Regions from separate parts of the Marinobacter sp. VGCF2001 genome, predicted to be linked through region 3. Evidence: predicted binding sites of a transcription regulator. Region 3 holds the regulator's gene; each other region holds the start of a gene.
The links. The regulator FliA, encoded in region 3, starts transcription of late flagellar genes. The targets are predictions, from matches to a motif close to CTAAAGTTTNNNNNNNNNNNGCCGNTAA.
Positions count from the first base shown of each region.

Region 1: a site for FliA is predicted at 1,407-1,434, ahead of ACP2AU_RS05260 (methyl-accepting chemotaxis protein). Genes of this name have one in related genera too.
Region 2: a site for FliA is predicted at 4,173-4,200, ahead of ACP2AU_RS00435 (methyl-accepting chemotaxis protein). Genes of this name have one in related genera too.

Region 1 is NZ_JBNFVX010000002.1:453,061-462,856, forward strand. Features, by position in the region: gene ACP2AU_RS05250 (LysR family transcriptional regulator) at 1-502, opposite strand, end outside; gene ACP2AU_RS05255 (cation diffusion facilitator family transporter) at 596-1,369, shown strand; gene ACP2AU_RS05260 (methyl-accepting chemotaxis protein) at 1,591-3,267, shown strand; gene ACP2AU_RS05265 (TRAP transporter substrate-binding protein) at 3,372-4,442, shown strand; gene potA (spermidine/putrescine ABC transporter ATP-binding protein PotA) at 4,573-5,694, shown strand; gene potB (spermidine/putrescine ABC transporter permease PotB) at 5,687-6,544, shown strand; gene potC (spermidine/putrescine ABC transporter permease PotC) at 6,541-7,311, shown strand; gene ACP2AU_RS05285 (extracellular solute-binding protein) at 7,308-8,348, shown strand; gene ACP2AU_RS05290 (extracellular solute-binding protein) at 8,500-9,573, shown strand; gene ACP2AU_RS05295 (ABC transporter ATP-binding protein) at 9,579-9,796, shown strand, end outside.
Region 2 is NZ_JBNFVX010000001.1:96,747-106,542, reverse strand. Features, by position in the region: gene ACP2AU_RS00460 (putative selenate ABC transporter substrate-binding protein) at 1-128, opposite strand, end outside; gene senB (selenoneine biosynthesis selenosugar synthase SenB) at 210-1,268, shown strand; gene ACP2AU_RS00450 (helix-hairpin-helix domain-containing protein) at 1,313-1,930, opposite strand; gene ACP2AU_RS00445 (hypothetical protein) at 1,974-2,372, opposite strand; gene ACP2AU_RS00440 (GNAT family N-acetyltransferase) at 2,532-4,052, opposite strand; gene ACP2AU_RS00435 (methyl-accepting chemotaxis protein) at 4,268-6,154, shown strand; gene ACP2AU_RS00430 (hypothetical protein) at 6,178-7,104, opposite strand; gene ACP2AU_RS00425 (YiiD C-terminal domain-containing protein) at 7,283-7,837, shown strand; gene recQ (DNA helicase RecQ) at 7,821-9,698, opposite strand.
Region 3 is NZ_JBNFVX010000001.1:602,788-612,583, forward strand. Features, by position in the region: gene ACP2AU_RS02800 (chemotaxis protein CheW) at 1-286, opposite strand, end outside; gene ACP2AU_RS02805 (protein phosphatase CheZ) at 305-1,090, opposite strand; gene cheY (chemotaxis response regulator CheY) at 1,112-1,495, opposite strand; gene ACP2AU_RS02815 (RNA polymerase sigma factor FliA) at 1,650-2,393, opposite strand; gene ACP2AU_RS02820 (MinD/ParA family protein) at 2,426-3,238, opposite strand; gene flhF (flagellar biosynthesis protein FlhF) at 3,309-4,604, opposite strand; gene flhA (flagellar biosynthesis protein FlhA) at 4,660-6,834, opposite strand; gene upp (uracil phosphoribosyltransferase) at 7,057-7,695, shown strand; gene ACP2AU_RS02840 (uracil-xanthine permease family protein) at 7,698-8,954, shown strand; gene flhB (flagellar biosynthesis protein FlhB) at 9,007-9,796, opposite strand, start outside.

The DNA of each region.
Region 1 (9,796 bases), on a different contig from region 3:
GCATCCGGACATCGGCCAGTTCCCGGAACCACTGGTACCCCTCGTTCAGCTGTTCGGGCATCAGCCCGTACGCCACATCAACCGCCTGGCTGCCTACCAACGGCGGTAACTCCCGGGGCGAGGCCAGATACACCGACAGGCTGGTCTGGGGAAAACGTTGTTTCAGACGCCGCAGAATACCCCTCCAGATATCCTCCGGAATGGCATCGTCCCGGGCTATGCGCAATACCGATTCAGCGCCGCTCAGGTGATGCTGGCACCGTGCCTGTATCTGCCCGGCCACCTGGTCGAAGCGCCGGCAATCGGTGAGGATGGATTGGCCGATGGCCGTCAGATGCAACTGATTGCCGCTGCGTTCGAAGAGTTCCACCCCCAGCTCGTCTTCCAGGGAAGCCAGCACCGTACTCACCGTTGTGCGGCTGCGATGAAGCTCCCGGGCGGCGGCGGCAACGCTGCCATGGCGCACCACGGCAAGAAATATTTTGATCTGGGAAGTTTTCACGAGGCTCCTGCTGCGCCGGATTTTCCGTCGCTCAGCGACTCACGCCGTCTGGGCAAAGTCGATAATATGGCCGGCAATTCTCAGGAGGTCAAAATGTTTACTTCTCTGGCGCGGGAAAATCTGGCGCTGACGTTATCTGCTGCCGGTGCCGGCCTGTTTGCGATTGCCGGTATCGCCTGGGGCCTTTGGGCCGATTCCCTGGTGATTCTTTTCGACGGCGCCTATTCCCTGATCAGTCTCGGATTGTCGCTACTATCCCTCTACGCTGCCAGCCTGGTGCGCCGGCCCGCCAGCGAAGATTATCCCTACGGCATGGGCGCGGTGGAACCGCTGGTGATTGCGGTCAAGGGGCTTGTGATTGGTCTGGTTTGTGTGGTGTCTCTGGTGTCGGCCGTGGTGTCTCTGCTCCAGGGCGGTCGGCCGGTGGCGGCCGGTATGGCGACGGTTTTCGGTGCCGTGAACGTAGTGGGGTGTCTGGCGGTGTGGGGCTACCTGCGCTGGGCCAGCATTCGCAATGATTCCGGGCTGGTCAGGGCAGAGCAGCGCCAGTGGTTGATGGATAGTGCTCTGAGTGCCGCGGTGATGATCGGATTCGCCATCGCCTGGGGGCTGGAACACAGCGAATGGTCAGAGTTTGCAGTGTACGCAGACCCGGTGATGATGCTGTTGATCTCGTTCTACTTTATGACGGTACCGGTAAAAATGGTGATGGAGTCGGTGCGTGAGCTTCTGCTGGCCGCGCCCAGGGATGAGGCACTGGAGGATATCCAGGAAACGCTTGCGCACATGGGGCTGAATCCCGATCAGGTGAAAGTGGCCAAGCTGGGCCCTAACCTGCTTCTGGGCGCCCGGATGATTCGCATCTGAAATACATCACTAACGCCAAACTTTAGTCGGATATCCGCTCAAGTCGTTTCCATTGTGGTCGATAAGTAGTTTAACGTATCGGGCTTGTTGTGGCGGGTTTGTTGACACACTGCCATATCCCGGCTGCAACACCCGCCCAGGGCGTCTTCATTCCTCGACGGCGCCGTTCTGTGATTTTTGCGAGCTATCGATCTAACGACTGTTACACCGGAGTAGTAACCATGGCCTTTATGAGCAATCTGACGATCAGGACTCGACTCTTGTTGGGCGTTCTGGTGCCGGTTCTGATTACGGCGGGCACCATTGCCTGGATTACGGCAAGCCAGATAAAAGCAAACGGCGAAGCTGAATTGGAGAGGCTGGAGCAGGGGTTACTTGATGCCCGCAAGGAAGGGCTGAAAAACCTGGTGGAAGTAGCCAAGGATGTGGTTCTGGATGCCAAGAATAATTCCGGATTGTCGGGGGAGGCCGCCAAGGAAGAAGCCAAGAAGCGGCTCAGGGAGATTCGCTTTGGTGGTGGCAACTACGTCTTTGCCTACACCCGGGACCGCTACAATCTCGCGTACGCTCCGGATCCGTCGATTGAAGGGCCGGTGTCCAACCGCAATCAACTGAAGTTACTCGACGGCTTGTTCGGGGCGGCTGAAAAGGACGGTTTTTTCGGCTACGAGTGGCCGAACCCCAAATCGGGTGATGTAGAGCCCAAGGTATCGTTCACCACCCTTATTCCCGGTTGGGACTGGATGATTGGTGCCGGTGTCTACGTGACGGACATCGAGAAAGTCGTGGCAGCAACCAAGAACGACATCGACGATGCCATGGCAGAGGCGATGGGGTTCATTCTTCTGGTGACCATCATTGTTGTGGTGGCGGCTCTGGTAATCGGGCTGTTTATTGGCCGGACGGTGACAGTCCCATTGAACAACGTCAGCAGCATGATGCGAGAGATTGCCGATGGTGAGGGCGACCTGCGCCAGCGCTTGCCGGAAGACGGTAAAGACGAGCTGTCGGTTCTGGGCCGTCGATTCAATCATTTTGTCATCAAGATCCAGAACACCATCCGCGAAGTGGGCTCCACCACCGATCAGGTTGCCTCGGCTGCGGAAGAACTCAGCCGGGTTGCCAATGAAACCCGCCAGTCGGTGCAGGAGCAGGGCTCGGAAACCGATCAGATTGCCTCGGCTATCAACGAAATGGCGGCGACCATCCAGCAGATTTCCGGGAACGCCAACGAAGTGGAAGGGGCGGCCTCGGATGCAGACCGCATGGCCAAAGAAGGCGGTGAGACGATCAACAGCGCTCAGGGGGCAGTCAATCAGCTGACCCAGGAAATGGACCAGACCGCGAGCAGCATTAATGCTCTGGCCGAGAAATCGAACGACATTCAGCAGGTGCTGGATGTGATTCACGCGGTGACCGAGCAGACCAACCTACTGGCCCTGAACGCGGCTATCGAGGCGGCACGGGCCGGCGAGCACGGCCGGGGTTTCTCGGTGGTGGCGGATGAAGTGCGACAGTTGGCCAAGCGTTCGGCGGAATCCGCGGACCAGATCCGGGAGATGATCGATGGTTTTGTGACCGAGTCCAAGGCGTCGGTGGAGCGAATGAATAACTCCCGCCGGAGTTCCGAGGCGACGGTTGAGCGTATCAATCATGCCACCACGGCCCTGAACACCATCGTGACTTCCGTGACCCAGATTCACGATCAGGTCACGCAGATTGCCACTGCGGCGGAACAGCAAAGCCAGGTGGCGGAAGAGATTAACCAGAACGTGGTGCGCATTGTCGATGCCGCCCAGCGCAGTGACACCGGCGTAACCCAGACCAACGAGGCCAGCCACGAACTGGCGCGGCTGGGCGAGCATCTGCGTGAGCTGATAGGCCAGTTCAAGATCTGATTCACGCGGACCCTAAAGCCGGCCCCGCCACATTGGCGCGGCCGGCTTTCCGCTTTATGATGATCCGCATATGCCCATAATCGATAACAATGGAAGTCCACACTATGACTTTGCGTAAGACGTTTTTTGCAGCGGTTGGCGCTGTCGCCCTGCTGGCAAGCCCGGCTGCCATGTCGAAAGACACCTATACCCTGCGCCTGGCCGAGACCTGGGGCCCGAATTCCGGCTTGTTGGGGGATGCCCCCCGCAACATGGCGGCCATGGCCGAGGAGATGTCCGGTGGTCGTCTGAGAATCCGGATCGATTCCTCAAACAAGCACAAGGCGCCATTCGGTATTTTCGACATGGTTCGCAACGGCCAGTACGACATGGGTCACACCGCCTCGTATTACTACAAAGGCACCATCCCCAATGCCATGTATTTCACCACCGTACCCTTTGGCATGATTGCGCCGGAGATGTATGCCTGGTTCTATCACGGCGAAGGCATGGAGCTGATGCAGAAGGTTTACGAGCCGTTTGGTTTGCTGTCGTTTCCCGGCGGCAATACCGCCAACCAGATGGGTGGCTGGTTCCGGAAAGAGATCAATTCCCTGGATGATCTGAAAGGCCTGAAGATGCGCACCCCGGGCTTTGCCGGCGAGGTTATGTCGGAAGTCGGCGTGGCGGTCACCAACCTGCCGCCGGGCGAACTGTATACCGCGCTTGAGCGCAACACCATCGACGCCGTGGAGTGGGTCGGTCCGGCGCTGGATCTGCAGATGGGCTTCCACCAGATTGCCAAGTACTACTATTCCGGCTGGCAGGAGCCCAATGCGGAAGTGCAGTTTCTGATCAATCAGAAAACCTGGGAGGAGCTGCCGGACGATCTGCAGGCCATTCTGCGGGTGTCCATGCGCACCGCGGCCTACGATATGTATATCCAGAGCACGCACGAAAGTGGTGTGGCCTGGGAAAAGATGAAGCAGGAATACCCGGATGTGACGCACAAGGTGTTTCCGCCGGAAGTCATCGAGGCCCTGCGTGAAACCACCAATCGCCTGCTTGATGAGTTTGCGGCAGAAGACGAACTGGCCCGGGAAATTATCACCTCACAGCGGGATTATCTGCAGCAGGTCCGGCCCTGGACCAATATCTCCGATAAGGCCTATCTGGACAGCGTTGCGGACCAGTAAGCCTGCCGCGTAACTGGATAGCCGGTTAAGGCTGCAAAACAGAAGGGGCGGGGTAGGGAATATCCCCACGCCCCTTTTTGTTTGCCTCTGTTTCTGGAAAAATACGCCGCTCAAACTTTGGGCAGGGCCGATGAAACAGACACTGCTATCTCTCAGCAATCTCTCCAAACAGTTCGACGGCAAAAAAGTGCTGGATTCTCTGGATCTGGACATTTTTGACGGCGAATTTATTACCCTCCTGGGCCCGTCTGGCTGCGGGAAAACCACGCTGCTGCGGATGATGGCCGGTTTCGAGCATCCCGACGACGGCACCATTGCCCTTGGAAACCAGGACCTGACCTACACGCCGCCAGAGCAACGGCCCCTGAATACGGTTTTCCAGAACTACGCGTTGTTTCCCCATATGTCGGTATTCGACAACGTCGCCTATGGCCTGAAAATGGAAAAACGGCCGAAACCGGAAATTCGTGAGCGGGTGGACGAGGCACTGGCGATGGTGCAGCTGGAAGACTTCGCCCGCCGCAAGCCGCATCAGCTGTCCGGCGGCCAGCAGCAGCGGGTGGCCATTGCCCGGGCGGTGGTCAAGCGCCCGAAGGTGCTGTTGCTGGATGAGCCGTTGTCGGCGCTGGATTACAAGTTGCGGCGCACCATGCAGGTGGAACTCAAGCGTCTGCAACGGGAGTTGGGCATCACCTTTGTGTTTGTCACCCACGATCAGGAAGAAGCCTTGTCGATGTCTGACCGGGTGGTGGTGCTCAAAGACGGCCTTATCCAGCAACTGGGCACGCCGCGGGAAGTGTATGAGCGCCCGGCCAACCTGTTTACCGCACGGTTTGTGGGTGAAACCAACTTTTTCCCGGGCCGGGTGGAACAGGCGATCAGCGAGGACACCATTTCGGTGAACGTGTTCGGCCTGAAGCGCCGGTTCCGTAAACCGGATTTTCCGGTCTCGCCTGGCCAGCCACTGCACGTGCTGCTGCGCCCGGAAGACATCCGGGTATTGGCCCCGGAGGACGACGAAGGGGTGGCGGGGAAAATCATCGAGCGGAACTACAAGGGCAGTACCCTGGATTCGGTGATCCATCTGGAAGATGGTACCGAGGTTCTGGCGTCGGAATTCTTTGATGAAGACGACCCTACCTTCGATTACCGTCTCGGAGAGCCGGTAAAAGTCAGTTGGGTGGATGGCTGGGAGTGGCTGTTACCCACCGAAACCGAAGATCGTCCAGAGGAAGCCGGCACCGATGCGTAGCCTGACACAGCAGCCGTTTCGTACGGCGGTTCTGGTGCTGGTGTGGGGCTGGTTGCTGTTTCTGGTACTGACGCCTAACCTGCTCGTGGTCGGTGCCAGCGTGATGACCCGGGACCCGGGCTCCTTCATCTCGCTGCCGCTGACCCTCGATGCTTACCGGCAACTGCTGAATCCGCTGTACCTGGAAGTGTTCCTGCATTCCCTGTACATGGCCGCGATGACGACGCTGGTTTGCTTGCTGATCGGGTACCCGTTTGCCTGGGCGCTGTCCAAGGTCGGCAAACGTAATCAGGTGCTGCTGATTTTTCTGCTGATCGTGCCGTTCTGGACCAATTCCCTGGTGCGCACCTACGCCCTGAAGCTCATTCTGGCCACCAATGGCCTGCTCAATAATGCCCTGATGGGGCTGGGCATTACCGATGAGCCCCTGCAACTGCTGTATACCGAGGGGGCCGTGATTATTGGCCTGGTGTATCTGCTGCTGCCGTTCATGATTTTGCCACTGTATTCGGTGTTCGAAGACCTGCGCGAGGATTATCTGAGAGCCTCCCACGATCTTGGAGCGGGCCGTTTCTCCACGTTCGTGCACGTGATTGTCCCGCTCACGCTGCCGGGTGTGCTGGCCGGCATCATGCTGGTACTGTTGCCGGCCATGGGCTTGTTCTTTGTGCCGGATATTCTCGGCGGCTCCCGTAATTTGCTGGTGGGCAACGTCATCAAGAACCAGTTTCTCGATGCCCGCAACTGGCCCTTTGGTGCCGCCGCCAGCATCCTGCTGACCCTGGCCATGGCGTTCCTGATGTTCGCCCACCGCCTGAGTAAAAGGCGGATCGGGGAGGACGGTGTATGAATCGCTGGCTGCCACGCACCTACCTCACCCTGGTGTATCTGCTGCTGTACGTGCCCATCGTGGTGCTGGTGGTGTTTTCCTTCAACGATTCCCGCACCGGCTACGAATGGGGCGGCCTGAGCCTGCGCTGGTACGAGGCCCTTTTTAACAACCGGGCCATGGTGCAGGCCATGTGGAACTCCCTGTGGCTGGCGTTGTCTGCGGCCACGGTCTCTACCCTGATCGGTGCGCTCACCGCGCTGGCTCTGCACCGTTACCGGTTCCGGGGTAAGAAGGTCCTTAACGGTATGTTGTTTGTGGTGATGATGTCGCCGGAAATCGTGCTGGCGATTTCGCTGCTGGCGTTGTTTCTGCTGGTGGGCCTGAAACTGGGATATGTATCGCTATTGCTGGCTCACGTGACCTTTTGCCTGCCTTTTGTGGTCATCACCGTGATGGCGCGCCTCAGCGGCTTTGACGAACGCTTGCCGGAGGCCGCCCGAGATCTGGGCGCCAACGATTTCACCATGACCCGCACGGTGCTGATTCCGGTGATCATGCCGGCGTTGCTCGCCGGCTGGTTGCTGGGTTTTACCCTGTCACTGGACGATGTGGTGGTAAGCACTTTCGTCAGTGGCCCCAGTTATGAAATTCTGCCGTTGCGCATCTACTCTATGGTGCGGGTGGGCCTGAAACCTGAAGTGAATGCCCTGGGCACCCTGCTACTGGTATTCTCCCTGGTCATGCTGATTTTGTCTCAATGGATACTGTTAAGGAGCAAACGATGAAGAAACTGGTACTGGCCGGCCTGCTGGCGGCAGGCCTGACGGGCTGCAGCGGGTCTGAAGAACCCCAGGTTCTGAACCTGTACAACTGGTCTGAGTATATGCCTCAGGAAGTCATGGACCGGTTCACTGAAGAAACCGGTATCCCGGTGGTGTACACCACCTACGATAGTAATGAGGCCATGTATGCCCGGCTGAAACTGCTCGACGAGAGTGCAGCCTATGACCTGGCGGTACCGTCTACTTATTACGTGAGCAAGATGCGTCAGGAAAACCTGCTGATGCCGATTGACCGGAGCAAGATCGAGGGTTTTGATAACCTCGACCCGGAGCTGGTGAATCTGGACATCGACCCCGAGAACGAATACAGCGTGCCTTACCTCTGGGGCACCACGGGGCTGGCCGTGGATACGGCCGATGTAGACGGCGAAGTCACTGGCTGGGAAGACTTGTGGGACGAGCGCTTTGAAGGCCGGGTGATGCTGACCAACGATATGCGCGAAGTGTTTCACGTGGGGCTGAGAGTCCTCGGCTACTCTGGAAACAGTACGAATCCTGAGGAAATCGAGGAAGCCTACGAAAAGCTGACCGAACTGATGCCATCGGTTCGCACTTTCAACTCGGATGCGCCGAGAATGCCGTATCTGGAAGGTGAAACGGACATCGGCATGATCTGGAACGGTGAAGCGGTGATGGGGCGCGATACCCTGGATTCACTGGAATACGTGTATCCGGAAGAGGGTATTATCGCCTGGCTGGACAGCTTCGTGATTCCCAAAAATGCCAAGAATCCGGAGGCGGCTCACAAGTTCATCAGTTTTGTGCTGCAGCCAGAGATTTCAGCGCTGATCAGTGAGGAAATCGGCTATGCCACCCCGAATCTGGCGGCTCGCGAGCTGCTGGATGAGTCGGTAGCCAGCGATCGGGCCAGTTACCCGAACGCCACCGATATGCTCAACGCCGAGTTCCAGACCGACATTGGCGATGAGGCCTTGCAGGTTTACGCCAAGTACTGGGAAATGCTCAAGTCCGGCCAGTAAACCGGTTGGCTGTCCAGATAGTGCAAAACGGAGACTTCGGTCTCCGTTTTTTTGTCTGGAGTTCACAAAACTGCAATACATGGTCTATAACTTCCTGATAACAAAACGTTAGCCTATTTCGGGCACCATCGTTTCAGGGGAATGAACCATCATGGCATTGCGCAAGACACGGATATCCGCACTGGCGACCTTCCTGGCCGCAACCACTGTTTCAGTCAATCTGTCAGCCGAAGAGCTGCGCCTCATTACCTGGGGAGGCTACGCCCCCGACGAGGTGGTGGCCCAGTTTGAGGAAGAAACCGGCATTGATGTGAAGATCACCCTCTCCAATAACGAGGACATGATCTCCAAGCTCAGAGCCACCGGCGGCGCCGGCTTTGATCTCGCGCAACCCAGCCAGGACCGCATCATCGGCGTGCAGCGCCAGTTCAATATCTACAAGCCCATTGATTACAGCCGCATCAACACCGATCAGCTTCAGGCGTCGATGGTGAAAGCCACGCAGGAGTCCACGGCCCTGAATGGGCAATTCTATGGCGTGCCCTCGGTCTGGGGCACCAGTGGCCTGATTGTGCACAGTTCGGTGGCGGACACCGTGACTGACTACACCGACCTGTGTGACCCGGCCGTGGCCGGCAATGTGAGCTATCGGCTGAAACGCCCGACCCTCATGGGCTTTGCCTTCGCCATGGGCCTGGACCCGTTTGCCGCCTACAACGACCGAGAACAGTACCAGTCCATCATGACGCAGGTGGAAGGCGCGTTGATCGACTGCAAGGACAATGTGAAAACCTACTGGACCGGCGGTGACCAGCTGCTGTCCCTGCTGCGTACCGGCGAGGTGACTGCGGCCATGGCCTGGGATGCCGGCGGCTGGAAGCTGAACGCGGAGAATCCGGAGATCCGTTTTGTGGCACCGGAGTCGGGCGCGCTGGGCTGGATTGATACCTTCGCCATTCCCCGCCGCAGTGAAAATGAGAGTGCCGCCTACCAGTGGATCAACTTTGTCATGCAGCCGGAAATTGCCGCCAAAATCACCAACGCTTCCGGTAACTTTACGGCCTCCAAAGGGGCGGACGAGTTCGTGCGGGCGGAACTGCGCGATGCCTACCGGGTGAGTTTTGATGACCAGGCGATCGATAACATCAAATGGTATCCGCCGGTACCGCCGGGTCTGGAAACCCTGGAAGGGCAGGTGCTTGATCGCGTCCAGGCAGCGAACTGAGCCCTATGCCAACCGAGTCTGATCTGTCCTGCAGCGGCCTGGTGCGCCGCTTTGACGATCATCCGGCGGTGGACCGGGTGTCGCTGGATGTGCCCGCGGGCACCTTTTTTTCGATCCTGGGTCCCTCCGGCTGTGGCAAAACCACACTGTTGAGGCTGCTGGCGGGCTTCGACAAGCCGGACGCCGGGGATATCTTCATTCGCGGCCAGCGCATGAACGATGT
Region 2 (9,796 bases), 510 kb from region 3:
TCCACCAGTTTGGTTTCATCTTCATCTGGAATGGCGGTAAACACGAAAGTGTCCGCCTGCGCCGTGGTCGCTGCGGCCAGAGAAATAATACCGGTTGCCAGCCATTTCCTGAGATTACGGATTGTCATAACGAATCATTCCTTTGCGGGGGTGTGGTTTCTTATGAAATGTTGCCATGTGCCTGAAAACCGGTTAAGGATACCGTGATTTTGGTCAAGTCTGAACCGCTGTACGAGACCGGGCTTTACCCCGCGCCATGTCGCAGGCAGAATTTTGCCAAATCCGAAACAGTGAACCCCATGGAACTGACCATCGTTACGCCGGCCGGGCCGGACTCCAAGGCGGGCAACCGGGCCACAGCCAAGCGCTGGCAGCAGTTGCTCGAGTCTGCGGGCCATCAGGTTGAAGTGGTTACCGATTACCACAACGGGGAGCCGGACTGCCTGATCGCCCTGCACGCCTGGCGAAGCGCAGCGGCTGTTGCGCGGTATCGCGAATTGTGGCCAAAACGGCCGTTAATCGTGGTACTTACCGGCACGGATATCTACCGTTACCAGCACGAGGCCCCACAAACCACCCACTGTTCAATGGATGCCGCCGATCTGCTGATTGGCCTTCACGACAAGGTGGCGGCCGATATCCCCCCGCGTTATCACAAAAAACTGTTGTGCCTGCGGCAATCAGCACCCAGGCCCGCTGTAACGGGCGCGTCCCGCACAGAGCCTGGTGAGTTCCACATTTGCGTGATTGGGCACTTGCGCGATGAAAAGGATTCTTTGCGAGCGGCCTGGGCCTGCCGGCATCTGCCGGACGATTCCCGTATTGTTGTGTCATGCGCAGGCAAGGCCCATAGCCCGGAATGGCATGAAAAAGCACTGGATGAGAGCCGGAGCAATCCCCGGTTTCATTATCTGGGGCAGCTGGAGCGCGCCCAGCTGGACAACCTGATGGCGGTCAGCCACCTGATGGTGATCAGTTCGGTAATGGAAGGCGGGGCTAACGTGGTGTCTGAGGCGTGCCGCGCCGGGTTGCCTGTTCTTGCCTCTGACATTCCGGGTAACCGGGGGCTGCTTGGGGATGACTATCCCGGATACTTCCCGGCGAAAGATGATCATGCGTTGGCTGAACTGATGTGGCGCGCAGAAACGGATAACGAATTTTTGGCAGAATTGCGCGGAAGAGTTCTGGAACTGGCTCCCTCGTTCACGCCCGAAAAAGAGCGCGAGAGCTTATTGACTGCTCTTGCAAGATGCTATGGAGACGGGTAGGCCGATAAATAGCCTACCCGTGACAGCGAGCCGGTTTCAGGGTGTTATAACACCTTTTGGGCTTCAGCTGGCAGTTCGCTGAAGCCTTTTACACTCTTGAAGGCTTCAAGCTTCTGCTGATCTTCATCGCTGGGATGGGCAATTTGCTCGATGGTGGTAATGCCAGCGTCCTGCATCTTTTTGGCCGTGGCCGGCCCGATGCCCTTGATACGGGTCAGGTCGCTGTTATCTTTCGGCTTGGCTGCCTTTTTGGGCTTTGCGGCCTTGGTTTTGGTCGCGCCACTCTTCTTGGCCGCAGGCTTGGGCGCCGTCTTCTTCGCGGCGGCGGGCTTGCTGTCCTGAGTGTCCGCCTGGCGTTTTTCGGGCGCCTGGTCGCTACCTTTGCCTTCCATGCCAAGTCGCTCAAGCAGGGCGGACTGCAGCTCATGGAACTCATCCATGCGGCGCTCAAACTCGTCATTGAAACGCTTCATTTCCCGGTCGCGCAGCTTATCCATATCTTTCAGTAGCTTGCGCACCGGTTCCTGAACCTGGTTCTGCAAACTATCGAACTGCTTCAGGGCATCATTGATCAAACCCTCGATTTGTGCCGAGGTTTTCTCAAATTCTTTGTTTACTTTTTTGACGATTTTATCAACGCTTGGCTTGGCTTTCTTGGCCATAGACTGTCTCCTTACGAGAGTTGGCAAATGAAAAAAGTGGGTATCAGGCCATCTGTTGCGTGTTGGCAGGCGGGCTGGAGCCACGCCTGGATTTGAGGCTCTGCTTCTTGAGCAACACTTCACGTATGCGCCTCAGCTTGTCTGAAGTCGGTGAGCCGTCACGACTATTAAGCTCTACAAAATCAAGCGAGTAGAAGAAATTGCTGCAGTGCTTTCTCTTCTCGGTAACAAGTGCAGTCAAGCCACCGGCGCGAATCTCTTCAAAGGGCATATCCATGACCAACTCCAGCACCACGGTGTCGCCGGGCTCAAACAATTTATCCGTTTTCATCACGCAACCGAAGCTGTCGAGTTCGTAAAGCCTGGCTTCCACGGTTTCCCGGCGGAAAATCCCGTGTCGAACCCGGAATCGCGCAACCAGATCGGGTAATTCTTCGTTCATGAAACACTTGCTCTGAAAGTGAAGTCGGTCAGATCTTCTGAACAGTAATTAAACAATAGACGGGCAAAAAACTTTTGGCAATGCTGTCAGCCATCTACCCTGGCTCGTTCATGGAAATAATCAGGAATTGGCCCCGTCTGCCGGGGCCACAAGCATTGGTTAACGGGTTTTAAGCTCGTACATATCAACCCGGCGGTCTTTCAGGTTGGTCACAGAGCCTTCGTTTCTGACCAGTTTGAGCTTTTCCAGATCCATATCTGAAAACATGATCATTTCGGTATTGGGCGTGGTCTCGGCCATCACCGCATCGTGGGGGAAGGCGAAGTCGGACGGTGAGAATACCGAAGACTGTGCGTACTGAACATCCAGGTTCTCTACCTTCGGCAAATTCCCCACGCTGCCTGTGATCACTACGTAGCATTCGTTCTCAATAGCCCGGGCCTGGGCGCAATGACGAACCCGCAGGTAACCGTTCTTGGTGTCGGTCCAGAATGGAACGCAAATGATATCGACGTCCTGGGTGGCCGCAATCCGGCCCAGCTCCGGGAATTCGATGTCGTAACAGATCATTATCGCAACGCGGCCAGCGTCTGTATCGAACACCTGAAAACGATCACCGCCCTCTATGACCCAGTCTCGACGCTCGTGCGGGGTGATATGCACCTTGCGCTGCTCGTCCACCCGGCCATCCCGGTGACACAGGTAGGAAACGTTGTAAACGCGATCATCCTCAATCAATGGCATCGAGCCGGTTACGATGTTGATGTTATAGCTCACCGCCATCTCTGACATTTCATTCCGGAATTGTTCGGTGAATCCGGCCAGAAAGCGAATCGCGCGGGTCTGGTCCATCTGGTCGGTCAGCCCCATCAGCGGGGCGTTGAAAAACTCCGGAAACAGGGCAAAGTCGCTCTTGTAATCAGAGAGTGCGTCCACGAAGTATTCTACCTGTTCGAGTACTTCTTCTACGGAGGTAAATTCCCGCATTTGCCACTGAACCGCCCCCATGCGCACCTGGGTTTTCTTGACACTCAGGACCGGGGAAGGCGGCGTATAGAGGATGTTTCTCCATTCCAGAAGCGTGGCATAGCCCAGGGATTTCTGATCTTCCGGCAGGTATTTATGCATCAGCCGGGTAACCTGGAAATCGTTGGACAGCTGGAAGGTCAGAATCGGATCATAGATTTCTTTCCGGTCTACCCGCTGGATATATTCTTCCGGCGTGTATTGTTCGGCGTACTTGAAGTAGTTTGGAATGCGCCCGCCGGCAAGAATGGCCCGCAGATTCATGGAACGACAGAGCTCTTTTCTGGCTTCGTAAAGTCGCCGGCCCAGGCGGTAGCCACGGTATTCCGGGTCGATGAACACATCCAGCCCATAGAGTGAGTCGCCGTTGGGGTTATGCCAGATCTTCTCGTTGCGCAGGATGAGGTCGTCGTAGGCGTGAGGGTTGCTGAACCGCTCGTATTTCACGCTGACGGTCAGGGCCACTGCGACCAGCTGGCCGCTTTCCTCGATGCAGATCTGGCCATCTGGAAATTGTTCTACCAGCGCTTTGATCGTCTCCTTCGGCCACGCACCACCGATATCGTTATAAACCCGATCCATTAGCTCCTGAAGCTGGCTATAGTCATCCAGGTTCAGGTTGCGCAGATTAAGGTGCAGCTCTTCATGGGCCATTAACGCTCTCCATCGTTTAACTGTGACTGTCAGGTAGACTTGCCCGGGCATTCTAGCAGACGAGCGTTTGAACCACTCGACCCCCAAGCCGACAACGTTGTCTTATGCACTAAATAGGTATTAAAGCCTTTGCTGTTCTGGCCGATACGAACAGTAACTGCGCTTCAGCAGCCTGAGCGGTATCATCGTCGGGCGCTTACAGGAGGAATTCCCACGTGAAATTAACGTTCGGCCAAAAATTACTGCTCGCCGTTGGCGTTCTGGTTGTGGTCATCATGTCTGTCTTTACGTTCTCGGCAGATCAACGACTGCAGAAAACCACGAATACCTATGTCACTGCAATGCTCGATGATGCGGTGAAACAAAGTACGGCCAGCATTGCCGACTGGCTCAACACACGCCTGGACATGACCGAAGCGGTCGCAGCGTCGCTTGAAGATGTTCGAACCCAGGCGATGGCTCGCAATATTTTAAATGGTATGACCCGGGCCAGCGGCGCGAAAGACGTCTACGTTGGAACCAGTACCGGCCGGATGCTGATGCGCACCCAGGAAATCGAAGACTCCCTGCCTGCCGGCTTTGATCCCCGTCAGCGCCCCTGGTATCAACAGGCCATGAATGAGGGCAGGGCTTCCTTTACGGAAACTTACCAGGATGCCCAGAGTGGCGAGACGCTGTTGTCTGCAATAGCGCCGGTGTCTTCCGGCGCTTTCCGGGGCGTAGCGGGCATGGATATTACGCTGAATGCCATTCAGGAACTGCTCTCCACCATCACGCTCGGCGATGCCGGTTATGCGGTTCTGGTCACCCGGCAGGGAACGATTTTGTTCCACCCGGACGAATCGCTGGTGGGGCAGAATGTAAACGATCTTCTTGGGTTTGCTCCATCGCTTGACGGCACGCCCAGGCAGTTCGAGCGTCAGGATACCACCTGGAGTGCGGCATTTTTCCCGATTTCTGAAGCCCGTAGCGTCGACTGGTATATGGGGTCAGTGGTCAATTGGGACAAAATCCAGGAGCCTGTGGTTGCTGCCCGTGCAACCGGCATGACCATTGCCGTTGTGGGCCTGCTGATTGCACTGGTTATTCTGCATTTCGGCATTCGCACGCTTATGGCCCCGGTTCGCCGCCTGAATAAAGCCCTGTCGGATATTGCTTCGGGGGAGGCGGATCTGACGCAGCGCCTGGACGACACCACATCGGATGAGTTCGGCCAGTTGGCCTCCAGCTTCAACACGTTCGTTGCCAACATCCAGCAGGTGGTCCGGCAAGTAAAAGAGGGCAGTGACGAGCTTGAGGAGAACGTAAAATCTCTGCGCCAAACATCCAGCGACAGCAGAAACAGCGTCGAAGGCCAACAGCATGAAATCGACATGATCGCAACGGCCATTAATGAAATGTCGGCAGCGGCCGGAGAAATCGCCCAGAACGCACAGCAAACCGCCGAGGCTGCCGAGAATGCAGACCAGGAAAGCCGTGGGTCGCTTGAGACCGTCACCGCATCACGGGATGCGGTGCAAAAGCTGGCGGGCGAGATTAACGGGGCTGCCGAAGTAATTGATACGCTGGGTAAAGATGTATCTTCAATTACCACCGTACTTGAAGTTATTCAGGGTATTGCCGAGCAAACCAACTTGCTGGCCCTGAACGCGGCCATTGAGGCAGCGCGGGCGGGGGATGCAGGCCGCGGTTTTGCGGTGGTGGCCGACGAGGTGAGAAATCTTGCCCAGCGCACGCAGTCGTCTACCGAAGAAATCAACAATATGATTGAGCGACTGCAGAAGGGTGCCAATGATGCAGTCGAGGTGATGAAGGCGTCTACAGCAGTCTCCAATGTCAGTATGGAGAAAGCCCAGGATGCCATGGAGTCGCTGAATCGTATTGTCGACGCGATCACGGCAATCAGTCAGATGACATCCCAGATTGCCACCGCCTCAGAGGAACAGACGTCAGTGACGGAGGAGCTCAACTCGTCCATCACCCGGATTGCCGATCAGGGGCAGGAGGCGGCCAGGTCAGCCAGTGAGAACGATGTCTACAGCGGACATATCGAAACCATTGGCGGCACTCTGAGCGATCGGGTTACCCGCTTCAAGGTCTAGCATACCGTGCCACGGACGGCCTGTTATTGTGACTGTTCAAGTGTGTTTCGCAGCCGGATAAGGTTTTCCAGCGCCTTCCGCCCGATGTGCCGCGATTCCTCGCTCAAATAGGGATTGGCAAGCGTGAGAATGGTCCGCTGATCCAGCCCGAGTTCTGAAACCGCCTTACCGAACCAGGTGTCGAGATACACGGCGAAACTTCCATCTGCGATGGCCCGTTCCAGCCCCAGCCGCAATCTTTGTGCTGTTTCATGGTCCCCGCGTGCCACGAACAGGTAAGAGGGCATCGGATAAGCCAGAAGCAGGTCGGGCTCGATCACCAGATCTTCGGCATTGTTGTGCTCAATATCGAAAAGCACTTCGCTGACGCTGCGGGCAAAACACTCGAACCTTTGATTCCTAAGCATCCCGAAGAGAATTTCGTAGCGGGCGTGCGTGACCACGCCTATACCGTTTGCCTTCAGAATTTCAGTGTCCGGCCAGTGCGATCCCTGGCCGATCCGGATATTGCGCTGACGGAAGTCCTCAAGGGTCTCGACTCCGTCAAACAGGGCCAGGTGCTCTGGCAGCGTAAGACACACCCTGAACCCCAACAAACCACCGTCTAGCGGCACAGGAATGGCTTTCACGTAGGATTCCCGCTCCGCCGAAGTGGCCATATTGGCAATATCAAGCAGCTTTCTTCGGGGGTTGGCGAGCTCCCGCAAAGCGCGCCCCTGGCTGATGACTGCACTGCGGACAATCCGGAAATCGTCGAATTCGGGAGTTTTATGAAGGGCGAGCTCTACCAGGGCGCGAACGGCGGGATTGTCATAATTACGGTACCAGAGGATGTACTCCCGGGCAGAGGCCTGCTCCCCTTGTGATGCAGACACCGGTTGCAGCTGAAAAACGGCCAAAAACACCAGAGCCGGCCACAAATACTTTCGGATGGTCTTGTACGCGGTCAATCGCAAGCTCCCATGCTATCCGGTGCCGAGCGCGGCAGTGCGGTGAAAACTACCAAGATAGCTTAAATCATAATCTGCCGCCCAAAACATAACGATTTCAAAAAAAACGTAAAAGATGCTTGAACTGGCCCGATACGGCTGCAAATATCGCGCTTTCTTTATTTCAGGATGTGACGTTATGGCTCTTATTGATTCTTTGATTGGCACTGCCGGCCAATGGGTGAGTTCCAGTGACCCCAGGGCTACCCTGCTGCAGCCTCTGGAATGGCTGAAGAAAACCGGCAGCTATGCGGCGGTTAATCGTGTTATTGGCATGGCAATTCCGTTTGCCCCCCGCAATCATTTCAGTGTTGAAGAGCTCCGGCCCGGTTATGTCAAAGCCCGGGTGCGCCTGAAAGGCAACAAGAACCATTTTGGCAGTTTATACGCGGGAGCCTATTTTCTGGTGGCAGAAATCCCCGGCGGCGTGCTCACCCTGTTTGATCTGGGCCCCGCCTACACGCCGATTCTCAAGGAAATGACCCTGGAGTTTTTGCAGCCCGCCAATTCGGACGTTACCGTGGAGTTTTCTTTGTCGCCTGAAGCCGTGGCAGCCATTCTTGCGGACGCAGATGCCACGGGCCGGGCCAGGTTCAGTCTTGAGGGTATTCTGAAAGACGAAGAAGGCAATCACGTTGCCACATCAACAGCTCACTACCGGGTGCGCAAGAAAGGGTTCACGCCCCGGAGCTGAGAGATTTCAGCGCCTGCAGGAAAACCTCACCGTATTTCTCGAGTTTCGCAGCGCCGACACCGCTGACTTCTGCCAGCTCTTCCAGGTTGGCGGGGCGGCGCTCAAGCATATCGAACAGCGTTGTGTCGTGAAAAATCACATAGGGTGGCACGCCCTGTTTGTCTGCCAGCTCCTTTCGACAGGCCCGCAACGCATCCCAGCCCTCCTGGTCTGTGATCTGCTCCCGCACGTCTTGCCCGCTGCGCCGATTGCCTGACGCTCGGGTTCCGGAGGCTTTGGGGGCAACCGGGTCTTTCCGTAGCTCAATGGCTTGCTTACCCTTGAGCAGCGGCCGGCACTGCTCGGTTAATTGCAGGGCGCCATAACCCTCCGGGTCTGCCCGCAGATAGCCATTCGCCACCAGTTGCCGGAATACCGACTTCCACTCATTCGCGGACAGCTCCTGCCCGATGCCATAAGTGGTTATGGCCTGATGGCCCGATTGCAGAATGCGCTCGTTTTCCGACCCCCTCAGAACGTCAATGACGTAGTTGACGCCGAAACGCTGGCCGGTGCGATACACACACGATAGCGCTTTCTGAACAGCGACCGTGCCATCCCAGGTTTTTGGCGGGTTAAGGCAGGTGTCGCAGTTTCCGCATGGGCTTTCAAGCGCATCTCCGAAGTAGTTCAACAGCACCTGCCGCCGGCACTGGGTAACTTCACATAGCCCCAGCATGGCATCCAGCTTTTGACGCTCAATTCGTTTGAACTGATCGTTACCCTGGGAGGCCTCCAGCATTTGCCGGAGCTTGATAACATCCTGAAGCCCATACACCATCCAAGCCGTGGAAGGTTTGCCATCGCGGCCGGCGCGCCCGGTTTCCTGATAATAGGCTTCCAGGCTTTTGGGCAGATCCAGGTGGGCGACAAAACGCACATCCGGTTTGTCGATGCCCATACCGAAGGCAATGGTTGCGACCACAATGACGCCATCTTCACGCAGAAATCGTTCCTGATTGCGCGCGCGCTCCTCGGCATTCAAGCCGGCATGGTAGGGGAGTGCCGTGTAGCCTTTGCTGCTTAATAAGCGGGCTGTGGCATCGACTTTGTTTCGGGACAAACAATAGACAATGCCACAGTCATCTTCATGCTCGGCTTTAATAAAGTCCAGCAACTGCTTGTTTGCATTTGTTTTAGGAGTTATCCGGTATTGAATGTTCGGGCGATCAAAGCCGCTGATGAAATGGCGAGCCGTTGTCAGTGACAACCGTTCGGCAATTTCTTTGCGGGTGCGTTCGTCGGCTGTTGCCGTCAGCGCGATTCGCGGGATTCCGGGGAATTCCTCGGCCAACATACTCAGGCCCAGATAATCAGACCGGAAATCGTGCCCCCACTGGGACACGCAGTGGGCCTCGTCAATGGCAAAGAGCGACAAAGAGGCGTTATGCAGTAATTCGATGGTACGTGGCTGAATGAGTCGCTCAGGGGCACAGTAAAGCAGGTCAAGTTCGCCAGTCGAAAGCGCGTATTCGGTAGCCCGTGCCTGCTCGAAATCCATGGTGGAATTAAGGAAGGCGGCCCTCACGCCCAGCTCCCGAAGCGCAGCCACCTGGTCTTGCATCAGCGCAATCAGGGGTGAAATCACAATGGCTGTGCCCGGCCGAACAAGTGCGGGAACCTGATAGCACAGAGACTTACCCCCGCCTGTGGGCATCAGTACCAGGGCATCGCCGCCGCTTACCAGCTCATTAACGATGTCGCCCTGCAATGGCCGGAAGCTTTCGTAGCCGAACACTTCGTGCAACACCTGCTCCGGGTTGCGGTCTGCCGCGCTTGGCGGCTCGCTGGCGAGTTGATCGAAGTCCTGATTCATGTACATTCGGCGGTCGGCCCGTGGCAGAGTAATTAACGCGGGCGATTCTAACAGATCCTGCCTCGCCTTTGGTCAACTGGCCATTCGGGGTGGAGGCAAACAGG
Region 3 (9,796 bases):
GCGCTTCCAAAACCACATCCATGAGATCCGAGGTGACCGTACGCTTGTGATTACGGAGGATATCGAACACGTTCTCCGCAGAGTGGCAGCAATTAACCAGCGCCTCCAGTTGCAGAAAACCAGCGCCGCCCTTGACGGTATGGAAGCCACGGAAAATGGCGTTCAGCAGATCGCTGTCGTCAGGATGCTGCTCCAGGTCCACCAGCTGCTCCGACAACTTTTCGAGTATCTCGCCGGCTTCAACCAGGAAGTCCTGCAGGATCTCTTCATCAGCATCTAACGCCATGCGTCACCCTCTTTATTATCAGAATCCGAGACTGGACAGCAGATCGTCTACGTCGTCCTGCCCCGAAACTACATCTTCCCGTTCTTCAGCCTTGATCTGGGGGCCCACCCCTTTCTCGGCCGATTCTTCGTTTTCTTCAATCTGGTGAACCGTGCCGGTCAACTGATCCACGTGACTGGCCATCACAACCAGACTGAGAAGGTTGTCTTCCACTTCCTTCACCAGAGCGGTGACTTTCTGGATAACCTGTCCGGTAAGATCCTGAAAATCCTGGGCAAGCAGAATTTCTGACAAATTCTGGTAAAGGTTGTCAGAATCCGAGCTCAGACTGACGAAGAATTTATCGATACGGCCGTACAACTCCCGGAACTCTGCCGGTTCCATCTCGCGTCGGCGCAGCCTCTGCCATTCATCCCGCAGGACCACAGCCTCGTCCCGCATGGCATGGGCCACTGGCATACTTTCCTCCACCAGATCCATGGTCCGGTTCGCCGCCTGCCCGGTCATCTGTACGACGTAGGCCAGGCGATCCGAGGCATCGCTCATTTTCGACAATGCCTCTTTCTGCTCGGCATTGCGCGGGTCTATCTGAAAATTCCGGATTGCCTCATGGAGGCTGCGAGTCAGTCGCCCCACTTCCCGGTACAGACTTTGATCCCGAACCTCACCGAGTTCATTGATCAGAGTCATCGCCTCAGCATAATTCCCGGCGTTAACGTTCTCGACCAGGTCGGCAGCCTGCTTCTGCAGCTTCTCAGCCACCTCAGGATCAAGGCTCTGATGGTTCTGTTTGCTATCACTCATGACGAGCCATCCGACCTCTGGTTACTGGATTCGTTCGAAGATTTTCTCGATCTTTTCCTTGAGTACGGCTGCCGTGAAGGGCTTGACCACATAACCGTTCACCCCGGCCTGGGCCGCGGCGACAATCTGGTCCCGCTTGGCTTCCGCTGTCACCATGAGGACTGGCAGGCTCTTCAGATTTTCATCAGCCCTGACCGCTTTGAGCAAGTCAAAACCCGACATACCGGGCATATTCCAGTCCGTCACCAGGAAGTCGTACTTTCCACTTTTGAGCATGGGTAACGCCGTGTTGCCATCGTCAGCTTCATCCGTGTTAGTGAAGCCAAGATCTCGAAGCAGGTTCTTGATGATTCGTCGCATCGTGGAAAAATCATCCACGATGAGGATTTTCATATTTTTGTCCAATGGGACCTCCAGTCAGTAACACCCGGAATTCATTCAGCCTTTTGAAAGTCTAGCAGGCTGCTACCTTAACCGCTTATTGTGTGGCGTTTGCGCACGTTGTAAAGCACCGGTTACCAAAAGCTACACAGCGAACAGGAACACTGCGCTTTGTCCGTCAGGCTTTGCCATCATCCTGCCAATCGGATAGCCGACCGCGCAGGCGCAGTGCTGCCTGGCTATGAATCTGACTCACCCGGCTCTCGCTGACCCCCAGCACCGCCCCGATTTCCTTCAGGTTCAGCTCTTCCTGATAATAAAGGCTCAATACAAGCTTTTCCCGCTCAGGCAGTTGCTCAATGGCTTCCGCAAGACTCCGCTGAAACGCACCGGACGCAATCCCGTCGAGGGGATTATCACTGCTCTCCGCTTCTTCTATCGGCAGCTCACCGGATTCATTGAGCTCATCGAGGCTAAAAAGTCGGCCACTGTTGGCGTCCGCCAGGGACGCGTAGTATTCGTCGAGGCCGGTACCCAGCTCCTCGGCTACCTCGGCGTCCTGGGCCTCGCGCCCGGTACGGTCTTCTACGGCCTTGATAGCGCTGGCAATACGCCGGGAATTACGGTGCACGGAACGGGGCACCCAGTCGCCTTTGCGGATTTCATCCACCATGGCGCCACGTATACGGATACCGGCATAGGTTTCAAAGGTTGCGCCCTTGCCCGAGGTGTATCGCTGTGCCGCCTCCAGCAACCCGATCATGCCGGCTTGCATGAGGTCTTCCAGCTGGACAGACGCAGGCAGCCTGGCCATCAGATGAAGGGCGATTTTCTTGACCAGTGGCGCATGCTCTTCAATCAGATCAGAAGGATTGGCAGCACCAGCGTGATGGTAAATTCCCAGATTTTTCGCCAATGTCATGTATCCGGTTTTCTTGTAGGACTGGATTCAGATCAGACTTCGACGAGCCGTTCCACGAAAAACTCCAGGTGGCCACGGGGGGACGACGGTAACGGCCAGCTGTCCACCTTTTCAGCCAACGCCCGGAGGGCGATGGAAGCTTTCGCCCGCGGGTAGGCATCCAGCACGGCTTTCTGCCTTTGAACCGCTTTCTTGACGGCCTCGTCGTAAGGCACGATACCCACGTATTGTAGTGCCACATCCAGAAAACGCTCGGTGACCCGGGTCAGTTTTTCAAAGAGATGACGCCCTTCCTGCTCGTTACGGACCTGGTTTGCCAGGATGCGGAAACGGTTGGTGCCATAGTCCCGGTTCATCAGCTTGATCAGAGCGTAGGCATCGGTAATTGATGTGGGCTCATCACAGACCACCAGCAGAAGCTCCTGGGAGGCCCTGAGAAAACTGACCACCGACTCCGAAATGCCGGCCGCGGTATCTACGATCAGGACGTCGATCTGGTCTCCCAGTTCGCTGAACGCGTTGATCAGCCCCGCGTGCTCCATGGCACTGAGCTGGGTCATGCGCTGGGTTCCGGACGATGCGGGCACGATTTTGATGCCACCAGGACCATTTACCAGCACTTCCTTGAGGTCGCAGTCGCCGTTCAGGACATCCTGGAGATTGCGATTGGCGGTGATGCCGAGCAAAACATCGATATTGGCAAGGCCCAGGTCCGCATCCAGCAAGACCACCCGCCGCCCCTTCTGAGCAAGGGCGATACCGAGGTTGACCGAAACGTTGCTCTTACCGACACCGCCTTTGCCGCCGGAAACCGCAATCACCTGAACCGGATGTGGTCTGCTCATACTGTTATCAGTCTCTCACTACGTTCTTGGTCGGGCACGAGGCCGATGTTGTGTCGGTTGCCAGCATAACTCAGGCGCCTTCTGCAATGGCCTCGGCACCCTGTACCGTCCTGAGCCGTTCGACACCCAGGCGAACCAGCGGAACCGCTGACGCACGGTGAAGATCCTCGGGTATTTTCTGGCCGTCTGTATACCAGGCTACCGCCAAACTGGTTTCCATAACGAAACCCAACGCCTCGCCCAGTGTTAGCGCCTCATCGATCTTGGTGATGATGCAGCCTGCAAGATCCGCCATCTTATAGCAATGCCAGACGGATTTCATGATGCGTGGCTGACTGGTCGCCGAGACCACCAGATGCGTACGGATATTGTGGTCGCAGCGGGCGAGATCTGCCAACTGTTCCTGATACCCCCGGTCGGCACTGGTCAGGCCGGCAGTATCGATGAGCACCAGATGGCGATCGGAAAGCTCTCCCAGGATATCGTCGAGCGTATGGCTTTCATCAACCACACGGACCGGCACATTCAGAATACGGCCGAACACGAACAACTGTTCATGGGCGGCAACCCGATAACGATCGGTGGTTACCAACGCCAGGGAATCAGCCCCATGTTCGAGGACGTAACGAGCCGCCAATTTGCCAATGGTCGTGGTTTTTCCGGAACCGGTGGGCCCGACCAAAGCATAGATGCCGCCAGCCTCCAACCAGTCCTCCCGGCCAGTGCGCACACCGGTGGCAAGCATTTTCAGTGACTGCTTCCAGCCATCCTCCAACCGCCCCGTGCGATGCCTGCGGGCAAGCGAACCAGACAGGTCTGCCCCCAGACCAAACTCCTGCAACCGCTCGGCCAACCGCTGCTGAACCGGATTACACCCTGGCTCCGACGGTTGGGCAGGGGCAGTGCGGCCACTCACCAGGTCGCGCAGCGAACTGATTTCCGCACGCATACTCGCTAACTCGTCAGCGTAACCGCCGGCACCGGCATCGGCCTGGCTTTCCGCCTTCGCATCAGAGAGCAGCGACGAAAAGTCGGCAGCGTCAACGGCGTCGGCCTGCGGAGTACCGCCGCCCGCCCGCTTTTCCCGGACCTCGCGAATGCGACTCCTGGAACGGTTGAGCTCGGCCTCCAACTGGCGATGCTGGTCGGCTTGCATTTCCGCCAGGCGTGAACCGTTAGTCGCGTCTACGGCTTTATCGCCCAAACGCTGGCGCGCCATGTTTTCGTCGTAGTCGAGCGCTGTCACGATTTCGACACCGCCATCTACCCGGCGATTAGACAGAATAACGGCATCCGGCCCCATTTCATGACTTACCTGCTTGAGAGCCTCTGCCATGGATTGTGCAAAAAACCGTTTTACTTTCATGCTATTTCATCCTCCCGCCGGCAAACCCGTTGGTTTCCCGTGATACTCCGCCGGCTTATTGACCGACCGAGGCGACTATCGTGATCTGTTTGTTATCCGGGATTTCCTGGTACGAGAGCACGTGCAAGCGCTCTACTCCATAGCTGGCAAACTTCGCCAGCACTGGCCGCAAGGGCCCGGAAACCAGCAGGATGGCTGGCTTGCCGAGCATCTCCTGGCGCTGCACGCTGTCTTGTAAGGAGCGCTGCAACTTTTCCACCATATTGGGCTCGAGTACCAGACCGATGTCATCCTGACCGCCGGATTGTTGACTCTGTTGAACAGACTTCAGCAATAACTGTTCCAAGTCTGGGTCGAGGGTAATCACAGGGATTTCGGCATCGTTTCCGCAGATACTCTGAACAATCATCCTCCGCAAAGCCTGGCGAGCCACGGTGGTCAGCAGTTTCGGGTCCTGGGTACGGGGATGCACGTTCACAATAGCCTCGGCAATCGAGCGCATATCCCGAACCGGCACTTCCTCTTTCAAAAGGTTCTGCAAAACCTTCAGCAGAATGCTGATAGAAATAGTGGTCGGCACCAGCTCCTCGGCCAGCTTGGGCGAGATCTTCTCCAGCTGATCCAGCCATTTCTGGGCCTCTTCATGGCCAATCAGCTCATGGGCGTGTTTCTGCAGGATCTGGTTCAGATGGGTGGCCACAACGGTGCTGGCATCGACGACGGTGTAGCCAAGCGTCTGGGCCTGGTCCTTCTTGTCGGACTCAATCCAGATCGCGTCCAGACCGAAGGCCGGATCTTTACCGGCTATACCTTCGACTTTGCCAAACACCTGCCCTGGATCGATCGCCAATTCCCGCTCGGGATGAATCTCGGCCTCCGCAATGGTTACGCCCATCAACGTGATCCGGTAAACGTTTGGCATCAGGTCCAGGTTGTCACGAATATGTACCGAGGGCATCAGAAAGCCGAGATCCTGAGACAGCTTCTTGCGCACCCCTTTTATCCGACTCAGCAGCTGCCCCCCCTGGGATTTATCCACCAGCGGAATCAACCGATAACCCACTTCCAGCCCGACGATATCGACCGTTGCAACATCATCCCAGCCCAGTTCCCGGGTCTCACCTGGCGCCGGCAAGGCCTGCCCCTCGCCGCCCTGTCTGTCCGGCGAGATTTCAACACCCTGCCGGGCAGCACCACCGGACATACCTCCGTGACCGACAAAACCACCCTCCTCTTCAATGGTTTGCTGTCGCTTCTGCCAGATAAACCAGGCGGCAACCGCCGCCATCGCGCCAAGACCGAGAAATGCAACGTGGGGCATACCGGGAATCAGGCCCAGAAGTATCAGAATACCGGCTGCGATCCCCAGCGCCTTGGGTGCACTGAACATTTGCTGGATAATCTGCCCGCCCATGTCCTGGCTGGATGTCACCCGCGTAACCATGATCGCCGCCGAGGTGGAAAGCAGCAGCGACGGAATCTGCGCCACCAAGCCGTCACCGATGGTGAGCAAGGCATAACGTTCCATCGCCAAGCCAAAATCCAGCCCGTGCTGCAACATACCGATGGCAACGCCACCCACAATATTGATCGCCAGAATCAGCAAACCCGCAACGGCATCGCCTTTCACAAACTTTGAGGCACCGTCCATAGAGCCGTAGAAGTCTGCCTCCTGGGCGATTTCCGAGCGCCGGGCCTTGGCATCCTCCTGATTGATCAGGCCGGCGTTCAAATCCGCATCGATGGCCATCTGTTTACCGGGCATGGCGTCAAGCGTAAAGCGTGCGCTGACTTCAGAAACCCGGCCGGCACCTTTGGTGACCACCAGGAAGTTAATAATCATCAGAATCGCAAACACCACCAGGCCGACCGCATAGTTTCCGCCAATCAATACGGCCCCGAAGGATTCGATCACCTTACCGGCAGCATCCCCACCCTCATGGCCATTCAGCAACACAATCCGGGTGGAGGCGACATTCAGGCCCAGGCGCAACAGCGTTGCTACCAGCAACACGGTTGGAAAAGCGGCAAACTCCATGGGCCGCAGGGCATAAACACAAACCAGCAGGATGACGATAGACAGGGTAATGTTGAAGGTGAAGAACACGTCCAGCAGAAACGCCGGCATGGGCAAAATCATCATGCCGAGCAGCCCCATCAACATCAGGGGCACACCGAGATTGCCCCGCGTCAGGGATTTGACGTTGTTAAGGACGAGCGCTCTGTCCATTCCGGATTTGTCTCCACGTATCTGGGCTAGCGGGTAATTTCAGGGACGAAAATCTGACACCGCGCGTTGCTTTTCGGAGGCAGTCGCAAGAACCGTACCAGCCCTGTCACAATTTGATGCTCCAGGCGTGTTCAACGCCTGACGCAGCGGCCCAGATACGGTATCCTTGCGCCATTTGCAATACGACAATCCAGCCAGAACCCCGAACACGCAGGTGACCCCATGCCAATCCACGAAGTGAAGCACCCCTTGATCCGCCACAAGCTAGGCCTCATGCGCCGCGCCGACATCAGCACGAAGAACTTTCGGGAGCTGGCACAGGAAGTCGGGGCGTTGCTGACCTACGAGGCCACCAAAGATTTCAACCTTCAGGAAAAGACCATCGAAGGCTGGGCCGGCCCGGTTCCGGTGGAGCAGATTCACGGCAAAAAGATAACCATCGTCCCCATCCTCAGAGCAGGCCTGGGTATGCTGGACGGCGTCCTGAGCCTGATTCCGGTTGCCCGCGTAAGCGTGGTTGGCCAGATCCGTAATGAGGACACACTGGAAGCCGAGACCTATCTGGAAAAACTGGTGGGCGAACTGGATCAGCGCATGGCACTGATCATCGACCCCATGCTCGCGACCGGTGGCTCGATGATTTCGACCATCGATCTGCTGAAAAAAGCAGGAAGCACTGAAATCCGCGCCCTGGTTCTGGTCGCGGCCCCGGAAGGCATCGAAAAGGTTCTGGAAAAGCACCCGGATGTGTCTATCTACACCGCGTCAGTAGACGATTGCCTGAATGATAAAGGCTACATCCTGCCGGGTCTCGGTGATGCCGGCGACAAAATCTTCGGCACCAAGCAGAAGGACGTCTGAGTATGCAGGAACATACAAACGAGCCGGTCTGGAAGCAGGCTATTGCAGGTTCCCAGATGCTGCTGGTTGCCTTTGGCGCGCTGGTGCTGATGCCGTTGATTACCGGGCTGGACCCGAACGTGGCACTGTTCACCGCCGGTATCGGCACCCTGATTTTCCATATCGTCACCGGCGGCCAGATTCCGATCTTCCTGGCGTCATCGTTTGCCTTCATCGCACCGGTCCTGGCATCCAAAGGCCGCTTTGGGCTGGAAGAGACGCTGGGCGGCCTGATGGCAGCCGGCATTCTTTATATTCTGCTCTCCGGTGCCATTCGTCTGCGAGGCACCGGCTTTATCACCCGCCTGTTGCCCCCCGTCGTTATTGCTCCGGTGATCATGACCATCGGGCTGGGGCTGGCTCCCGTTGCGGTGTTCATGGCCACCGGCAAAACCGGAGACGGCCAGACCCAGCTGGTGCCCTACAACACCGCGATCTGGATCGCGATGATCTCATTGGCAGTGACCATTATCATGTCGGTCTGGGCCAGGGGTATTTTCCGGCTGGTCCCGATCATGTTCGGCGTCATCGTTGGCTACATTCTCTCTGCCATCATGGGCATTGTAGACACCACGCCGATACAGCAGGCCGAGTGGCTGGCCGTACCCAACTTTGTGGCACCGGCTTTCAGCTGGGGCGCCATCCTGTTCATGATTCCGGTTGCCATTGCCCCCGCCATTGAGCACATCGGCGACATACTGGCCATCGGCAATGTCACCCGCAAAAACTATCTTGAGAAACCCGGGCTGCACCGCACCTTGCTTGGTGATGGTCTGGCCACCAGCGCGGCGTCTCTGCTGGGGGGCCCGCCCAATACCACGTATTCAGAAGTGACCGGTGCGGTCATGCTCACCAAAAACTTTAACCCGAAAGTAATGTGGTGGGCCGCAGTCGTTGCCATTGTGCTGGCCTTTGTCGGGAAGTTCGGCGCCGTGCTGCAAACGATTCCGGTACCGGTTATGGGCGGCATTCTCTGCCTGCTGTTTGGCTCTATTGCTGTGGTTGGCCTGAACACCCTGATCCGCCACCAGGTGGATCTGTCCCAATCCCGTAATCTGGTAATCGTTGGCGTCACTCTGGTGTTCGGTATCGGCAACATGGCACTGGGCCAGTTGGAAGGCATCGCCCTTTGCGCGGTCGTGGCCATCATTCTGAACCTGATCCTGCCCGGCGAGCGCGAAGCCTGGGGCAAGCGGATTCACGAGCAAGAAACCAACTGACGCCTTGGGCAAGGTTGTGGACCTCTATTCCGGTTTGCAGGAATAGAGGTCTTCAGATATCCCGGCGCATTTCAGGAGGTATCGGGAAGTCCGGCATACCGGGTTTCGGCCCACGGCCCTTGCGGAACTGGCGCAGCTGGAAAAGATAAGCCAGCACCTGCGCAATCGCCATATACAACCCATCCGGAATCTCGTCGCCAATGTCGGTATTGTGGTAAACCGCCCGAGTCAGTGGCGGCGTCCGCAACACATCAACCTTGCTCTCTCTGGCAATTTCCATAATCTTGAACGCAACTTCATCCGCACCCTTGGCCACCACCACCGGCGCACCCATAGAGGCCTGGTCGTATTTCAACGCCACAGCGTAGTGAGTGGGGTTGGTAATCACCACATCCGCTTTGGGAACGTCCTGCATCATCCGGCGCTGGGCCATTTCTCGCTGGAGCTGGCGAATCTTGCCTTTGACTTCCGGCTTGCCCTCGGTGTCTTTGTATTCGTCTTTGACCTCTTGCTTGGTCATGCGCAATTTTTTCTGGTGATCGTAAATCTGGAAAGGCACATCGATTGCCGCAATGGCAATGGTGGCGCAGGATAATGCGAAGAAGCTCCAACCCAGCGTCCACAGGACGTGCCTCATGGCCGGTACGGCGGGCTCTTCGGCAATGGCGAGCAGGTCCTCGGTGCGCAGATTCAGGATCAGGATGGCCACAGCCATTACCAACCCGACTTTGGCAATGGCTTTGACCAGTTCAATCAGCGAACGCATGGAGAACATCCGCCCAAGCCCTTTGATCGGGTCCATCCGGTTGGCCTTCGGGGCAATGGCCTTGCCGCTGAACAGC